Regions from separate parts of the Solibacillus sp. NPDC093137 genome, predicted to be linked through region 1. Evidence: riboswitches for the same ligand, from Rfam matches in the RefSeq annotation. Region 1 holds a riboswitch; the other holds the start of a gene.
The links. Region 1 has a riboswitch for FMN ahead of ACQKN3_RS08120 (ECF transporter S component). Riboswitches for the same ligand answer to the same signal wherever they lie in the genome.

Region 2: another riboswitch for FMN. It lies ahead of ribE (riboflavin synthase); the one in region 1 lies ahead of ACQKN3_RS08120 (ECF transporter S component).

What each region holds. Positions count from the first base shown of each region.
Region 1 is NZ_JBNNVH010000001.1:1,578,199-1,582,416, reverse strand. It holds gene ACQKN3_RS08125 (hypothetical protein) at 1-1,076, shown strand, start outside; FMN riboswitch at 1,181-1,354, shown strand; gene ACQKN3_RS08120 (ECF transporter S component) at 1,597-2,172, shown strand; gene brnQ (branched-chain amino acid transport system II carrier protein) at 2,350-3,702, shown strand; gene ACQKN3_RS08110 (YitT family protein) at 3,753-4,218, opposite strand, start outside.
Region 2 is NZ_JBNNVH010000001.1:837,957-842,174, forward strand. It holds gene ACQKN3_RS04360 (hypothetical protein) at 1-119, opposite strand, end outside; gene ACQKN3_RS04365 (RNA polymerase sigma factor) at 103-618, opposite strand; gene ACQKN3_RS04370 (group-specific protein) at 626-1,006, opposite strand; gene ACQKN3_RS04375 (VC0807 family protein) at 1,113-1,796, opposite strand; FMN riboswitch at 2,119-2,255, shown strand; FMN riboswitch at 2,354-2,488, shown strand; gene ribE (riboflavin synthase) at 2,609-3,244, shown strand; partial or broken gene ribB (3,4-dihydroxy-2-butanone-4-phosphate synthase) at 3,260-3,868, shown strand; gene ribH (6,7-dimethyl-8-ribityllumazine synthase) at 3,887-4,218, shown strand, end outside.

The sequences.
Region 1 (4,218 bases):
AGCAAAACAATCAAAAAGGTATACGTTGGGCGCCATTATTCGTCTCGATTGCATCAATATTTATTATTGTTTTAATCAGCGCGCAATTTATAGGTAATAATGAATCGGTTACTATGCAGAATGAAACATTCGATCTTGCCACTCCGGAATCGGAAGAAAGTATGACAATGAGTGCGAAGGAAGATGCATCTACACAACGCTCCATGATTAATAGTTTTTCGACGGAAGCTCAACCGGAGCAAACATTAGTTTATGAAAGCGAGCTAGAGGAAAACACATTATTTGCAATTGGTCTTGCAGGGGATGATGCAGAAAGTGTACCTGTAAGCATATTGATTCCAAATGAGATTGTTGCCGAAAAAACGGGTACAGAAAATCCGACGAAGCTGGAACTTTATAACACGTTCAGTCCGTTGCTTGACGAACAGTCGTTAGGCTTTAATGAATACCATCCTTACAAGGGCGAATTGCGTGAGGAAGGGAACAGGCTTGTTCATATGTTGCCGGAAGATCACCAATATGATGCGGGAACTGCTTCCTTATCAAATTATCTCGGTTCCCTTGTCGACACTTTCAGAGATGAATATATGGAAGTAGAAATACAAAATACGGCCGGAAAACCAATTTACTTTGACCATATTGGCGACGTAAAAGAGCCGTTTTTATTAAATGATGAGAACGCTCAATATAATTATTTTATGTATCAGATGCGGAATGGAGCGGTATATTTAAGTCCCAATTTCCGAATGAGCTTTAAAGATGTGCAAGAAGCAATCAAAAATATGACGGTGGAAGCGAATGATATATACAGAACGGTTATATTGCCGGGTGTATATTTAAAAGTTGAAGACGCTAAGTCGATCGTAACAATTACATTTGAAGAACCTTTAAACTTGGACAATTATGAACCAGCTCAAGGAATGCGAATGATTGAAGGATTAATAATGACAGCAGCAAGTTTTGATAAACAGGTAAAATTTGAAAATATCGTACAGGAACAATGGGGCGGTTATGACTTCACAAAACCGGTAGATAAGCCGATCGCGGCGAACCGTATTCATTATGAATTTCAATAATTCAAATAATTTTACTAGGAATTGTAAGCAATGGGCTTTACAATTCCTTTTTTTTATATATAATAATAGTTATAGCAAGGTAATTGCTACATAATTTCATATTGATTCATCTTCGGGGCAGGGTGTAACTCCCGACCGGCGGTAATAAAAGTTATAACTTCTGACCATTTACTTGGAGGAATTTATGTCGAACTTTTCGAGCCCGCGAGCCACTTTTGTGTGCAGGATTTGGTGCAATTCCAAAGCCGACAGTATAGTCTGGATGGGAGAAGGTGAAGGTACGGTCGTCATTTTTTGAAAATGCCGTGCTTTGCAGTACTTATTTCTAATTCCTTATTTGTAAACGGAATATTTTTCGTATACAAAAAACAGGAATTGCTGCAAATGCACAGATAGACCCTTTATTTAAGTGTGCCTATTTCTCCCTTATGCTCTAGTTTAGCATAAGGGTTTTTTCATGGAATGATTTGATACGTCCTTTCTTCTTGCGAGATGGAATCAGCAAAGAGGAGAGATTTATATGCAAAAAAGAAGTTTAAAGTTACGATCATTCGTAACAATCGCAATGCTGAGTGGGGTTTCATTTGTGCTAATGTTGTTAAACTTCCCACTACCATGGTTCCCGGTGTTTTTACAAATTGATTTCAGTGATGTGCCAGCATTGATTGCGGCAATTACGATGGGACCTGTTGCAGGTATCCTAGTTGAACTTGTTAAAAATGTGCTTGACTGGATTTACACAGGGGCTCCTGAAGGAATTCCGGTAGGTCATATGGCTAACTTCGCTACAGGTGTATTATTCATTTTACCAGCTTACTATATTTATAAAAAATTCCCTTCTGCAAAAGGGTTAATGACAGGCTTAGTTGTTTCTACAGTTGTAATGTCACTTGGAATGGCGGCATTAAACTACGTGGCGTTCTTACCGCTGTACACGTACTTACTAGGCTTCGAATATAATATGTACGAAACAATCGTGTTAGGTATTTTACCGTTTAATATTGTTAAAGGAATTATGATGTTTGTGGTCGTGACGATGCTTTACCGTTCAATGCGTGTATGGATTGAAAATCAGCGCAGACAATATTTAGCTTAATTAAATAATAAATTATGGAGCGATGTCATAAAAGTGTTAACTTTATGACATCGCTCCTTTTATATTTACTCTTACTATTGTCATTCTGTTATAGGGCTGATATGATATTGTACATTGTTAAGAAAATTAGGACGTTTCATTAAAACACCATGAAATGACATCTTGGGAGAGAATATGATGGACAAGAAAATACCATTTTCAACCTATGCAGTAATCGGAACGATGCTGTTTGGGATGTTTTTTGGAGCAGGAAATTTAATATTTCCGATTCAAATGGGGCAATTGGCAGGGACAAACTATTGGTTTGCGCTAATTGGCTTTTTAGTTACGGCAATTGGTTTGCCGTTTTTAGGAATTCTGGCAATCGGATTGTCGGGAAGTAATGGATTGCGCGATTTGGCAAGTAAAGTACATCCGATGTTTGGATTGTTTTTTGCATTGGCTTTATACTTAACGATTGGGCCATTTTTTGCAATTCCGCGTACAGCAACAGTACCGTTTGTTGTTGGATTTGAACCGTTTATCGATCCTTCACAGGCGACATTGTGGCTTGCGGTATTCAGTTTTATTTTCTTCGCGATCGTTTTTTATTTTTCACTAAATCCGGCGAAGATCATGGACATTATAGGGAAGTACTTAACACCGGCATTTTTAGTATTTTTATTTGTGCTAATCGGTATTAGTCTGTTTTCTCCAATGGGGAAATTCGTTGAGCCTGCTGGAACTTATATTAACGAGGCGTTTATGACAGGTTTTAAAGAAGGCTATAATACGATGGATGCACTTGCTTCGCTTGCGTTTGGTATTGTTGTCATCCATGCGATAAAGCGAACAGGGATTACAGATAAGAAAGAAATTGCAAAAGCGACTTGGAAATCAGGTATTTTCGCAATGGCATTAATGATGCTGATTTACGGTCTGATTGCTTACATGGGAGCATCGAGTATAACGGCGATTGGTACATTTGACAATGGCGGTCAAATTTTTGCTGCGGTTGCCGATCATTATTTCGGCTCATACGGAGCAATTTTGTTGGCGATTATTATTGTACTTGCATGTTTAAAAACGAGTATTGGGCTCATTACTTCATGCAGTGAGTTTTTCCATGAAGTGTTTCCGAAAATCAGCTATAAAACATTTGTAGTCCTATTATGTGTTGTTTCATTTATCATTGCAAACTTTGGATTAACAAATATTATTACATATGCAATTCCAGTGTTGATGTTCCTTTACCCTCTGGCAATAGTGTTAATAATACTGGCGCTTCTAGGACCGCTATTTCACTACAAAAGGACTGTATTTGCAGGGTCAATTTTACTCGTATTCTTTATTAGTATAATTGATGGGTACAATGCGTTAATCGGAAGTGTGCCGGCATTTGAAGTGAGTGTGCTGTCTTCTATTTCAGCTTTTTACGCAGATTACCTACCGCTCTATTCCATTGGTTTAGGGTGGATTGTTCCGGCGTTAGTAGGAGCGGTTATCGGATTATGTATTCCGAATCGCACGAATGAAATCAATACGGATTAAAAAATGGTTGTGTAAAAGGAAAATTTCCTTTTACACAACCATTTTCTGTTTTAGTGGATATTTTGCTTTTTAAAGCTTCCACCTTTAACTTCGACTACTTCGTATACTGTCACAAAGGCATTCGGATCGATTTCTCGAATAATACCCTTTATCTTACTTTCTTCCATCCGGTTGATTACACACGTAATTTCTTGAAATTCCTGATGGGAGTATGCACCGTATACTGTGCTGAAAGTCGCGCTTCTTCCTAAACGATCTCGAATTGTTTCGACCATTTTAAGCGGCTCTTTTGTAATGATTTTATATGTTTTAGAGCCGCTAAGTCCTTCTTCAACAATCAAGATAACTTTTGATGCGATATAATAAGCAATTGCCGATAACAAAGCACCTTTAAAGCCGAATACAAACGATACAATGATGAAAACGAAAAAGTTTAAAAACAAAATGAGATCACTTGTACCGAAAGGCAATTTTCTCGATAGTAACACTGCAAGCATGTCTATCCCATCAAGAGCG
Region 2 (4,218 bases), 740 kb from region 1:
TAGCGAATAAACTTTTGAAATGGTGACTGCTTTTTTGCAAGTTTTGTCACAGGTATGTCGATTTTATAGGAATCAAGCAAACCGGATAGCTCTTTTTCCTTTTTAAATTCCTCGTTCATGTTGGAAATCCTCCTTTAATTCAGCCTTTAAAGCTTTAATAGCGTGATGAAGCCGTGATTTTACCGTACCGATCGGAACATCCAATATTAAGGCAATTTCTTCTTGCGGCAAATCTTCATAGTAAGCAAGCAAAATTACAGCCCGCTGTTTATCCGGCAAGTTGGAAATCGCTTGTTGAATGACGAGTGTGTCTTCGGTTTGCAGCGTTTTTTTCTGAATAGGGATGAGAAAAGGCAGGAGTGTCTGCCATCGTTTGCGCCTTTTCAGCTTATTGATCATAAGGCGGTAGGCAATCTGAAACAAGAAGGACTTTACCGTACCACGTTGCTGTTCATACTGAAATTTTTTTGATTGCAGCACTTCAAAGCTGTCGTGAACAATATCGACACTCAATTGCTCATCTTTTGTATAACGGTACAAAAAACAGAACAGCGGCTCATGCAACTGGTCGTACAGTTGTGCCAACGCTTCCGAATCGCCAATTTGAAACGCGATCATCAACTGCTCATTGTTCGCTATCATAAACGTCACCGAAACGTGCTTTAATACTTTTTAGTGTAGCCGATATGCGCATGACCAAATACACAACCATTACAATGACCCATGCCTGTGCCTGGTTCGTAAAAAACTGAACATAAGGGTTTTCAATTGTTTCACCGGATGAAAGTAAAATGTTCAAAACTTGCACACAGATAATCGTATAAACCGCTAAAATCAGAGTAATCGTGTCAAATATATTCCAGCGTAAATAAACGGTTGTTTTCGCATAATTAATTTTTTTACCTTCCCTGATAATATGTTTTCTAAAAAACGGAATCAAAATCGTAAATAATACAACCATTTCAACTGCACTCACAATTAACGAAATTTTAAAACCAATCCCCATATCGATTTCTCCTTACTTAGTTAAATTTTATAACAAGCTGCAACTTTTGATGCATTCACTGACTATACAAACAGGAGAGGAAAAAGGTTCAAAAATTTTTTAATATTTATTCTGCGACAATTTCCGGTTCCTGCCGCTTTTGCAGATTATTTTCATGTAATCGGTTCATATAGTTTTGTACAACAACATTAATGTAAAAGAACATCCCCATTAAAATTCCGGAAAACACCCAACTCGCTACCCGTTTATAAATAAGCATGTCACCATAACTGTCAATTCCATATTTACGAAGCAGGAAGACCGTAATTCCTGCCATAACCAGTCCTCGAATAATGAAGACAACCTGGATCAGCTGAAACCATCGGAAGATCCCTTTTTGAAAGAATAATGCTTTACTTTCCTTTCGTGCATGTCCTTGCAAATAAGCAAAATCAACTGCAATATACAGGGAAAAAGGCTGTTTTACGATGAATAAAATTACATAGAGCAACGTATAAAAAAGACCTAAATAAACGTTATTCCAAATCATCTGCTCCGCTGAACCCGACAGTAAATCGACCGCTGTACCTATAAGCATTGAGCCTAAAATAAACAGGCCTGTCACATTGAATTGCCGGTCTTTAGCAAAGCGGTAAACCGTATAAATTATCCCGGGAACAGTGGACAGCAGCATTGCGGCATAGTCACCAAAAGGCTCTCGCCCAAACTTCCAGATTACATAAGGTAATGCTGCATAAAACAGTAGCTCTAGAAAGATAAGATATTTATTCGACTGTGAATTATTCGCCATAAAAGCCTCCATTACCGTTAAAAAAGTATTTGTTTTTTTATATTACTAAAGATTATCCGACACTATATTTTATGAAATAGTTATACGAAAAAAAGCAACCAAGTAAACGAAAGACACTTAAAAAAAGCTTGCAATAACTCCTTTCTAATTTATGTAATATTATGTATATTCTTCTACGTATTATCTTTAGTAAAGTTTCAAAATTTTTATAATTTAACAGAGGGGATAGAGGTAAAAGGATTGATGGAACAAAAAGTAAGTAGGTGCTAAAATACTATTAGCTTTTTAAATTATTTATGTTACAATAACTTTCAAATAAAATAATTTCCTTCGGGGTCGGGTGAAATTCCCAATCGACGGTGATGAGTTTATCTCTAAGCCCGTGAGCCACTTTATGTGTGCAGGATTTTGGTGCAAATCCAAAGCCGACAGTTATAGTCTGGATGGGAGAAGGAATGGCAACGCATTTTAAAAATTTGATTTTAAATGTGCTTTTTTGCTATACACTTTTCCTGTCGCACCTTGTGACGGGTTTTTTTATTTTATTTGAAAAAAATAATTTCCTTCGGGGTCGGGTGAAATTCCCAATCGACGGTGATGAGTTTATCTCTAAGCCCGTGAGCCACTTATGTGTGCAGGATTTGGTGCAAGTCCAAAGCCGACAGTTACAGTCTGGATGGGAGAAGGAAGCAATGTCAGCAGTTTTTTGAAAATTTACTTCAAGAAGCTTATTTGATGATGCTCAATTTTCCTCTCATCGAACTCCGAATTCAATCGGGGTTCTTTTTTAATCTTAAAAAGAGGTGAGCAGGATGTTTACAGGAATCATTGAAGAACTTGGAACGGTTGAAACAGTCAGCCAATCCACACAAGCGATGGAACTAGCCATTCGCGCAAGCACAATTCTAGAGGATGTTCAACTCGGGGACAGCATTGCCGTTAACGGTGTCTGTCTGACAGTGAAACAATTTTCGCCGACCGTATTTTTGGCAGATGTCATGCCGGAAACCGTCAAAGCAACAAGCCTACAGCAATTAACTGCTGGGATGCCTGTCAATCTAGAACGGGCAATGTCGGCAAATGGTCGATTCGGTGGACATATCGTATCGGGCCATGTTGATGGAATTGCAACAATACAACGGAAAAGACCTGTTGCCAATGCAGTTTATATTGATTTGGCAATGGAAAAGCATTTGGTTGCTGAATGTATTAAGAAAGGCTCAATTACAGTGGACGGCACGAGTTTAACAATTTTTGATGTGACGGACACATTCATTACCATTTCCTTAATCCCTCATACGTATGAACAGACTGTATTAGGCTTTAAAAAGCCGGGAGATGTTGTGAACATTGAAACAGATCTAATCGGAAAATATGTAAAAAAACATTTACAAAATCAAACGGAAAGTACAATTACAATGGACTTTTTGCAACGTACAGGATTTTAAAGGAGTGGTGACAAAATGAATACAATTGAAGAAGCAATTCAGGCATTGAAAAACGGCGAGATTATTATTGTGTCAGATGACGAGAACCGTGAAAATGAAGGGGATTTTCTTGTGTTAGGAGAATTCGCTACACCGGAAAATATTAATTTCATGGCGCTTTATGGAAGAGGGTTAATTTGTACACCAGTTTCATCTGCAATTGCAGAAAAGCTTTCCCTTCATCCAATGGTGCAAAGCAATACCGATACATATCAAACAGCTTTTACGATTAGTATCGATCATATCCATTCAACGACAGGTATAAGTGCATTTGAGCGTTCTAAAACGATGTTAGCATTACTGGATCCTGCAACAAAACCGGAGCATTTTCATCGTCCCGGCCATGTTTTCCCGCTCATTGCTAAACAGGGAGGCGTGTTGGAACGTCGCGGGCATACGGAAGCAGGTGTTGATCTGGCGAAACTATGCGGTTCGAATGAAGTTGCGGTCATCTGTGAAATTATGAACGAAGATGGTTCAATGGCCCGCATGCCACAGCTCGAAAAGATTGCACAAAAACATAACCTGAAATTTATTACAATCGAAGACTTAGTTCAATATATAAAATTAACTACCGTATTGGTATAAAAAGGAGCAATTAAAATGGGAAAAACATTTGAAGCACAATTAGTCGGAACAGATCTAAAAATCGGAATTGTCGTAGGGCGCTTTAATGAATTTATTAATGATAAATTATTAAGCGGTGCAATTGACGGCTTAAAACGTCATGGTGTTGATGAAGCAAACGTTGATACAGCATGGGTTCCAGGTGCTTTCGAAGTACCGTTTGTTGCAAAAAAAATGGCTGAAACAAATAATTATGATGCAGTAATCGGTTTAGGTACGGTCATTCGCGGATCAACTACACATTACGATTATGTATGTAACGAGGCGGCAAAAGGAATTGCCAAAGCAGGGTTGGACACAGGCGTACC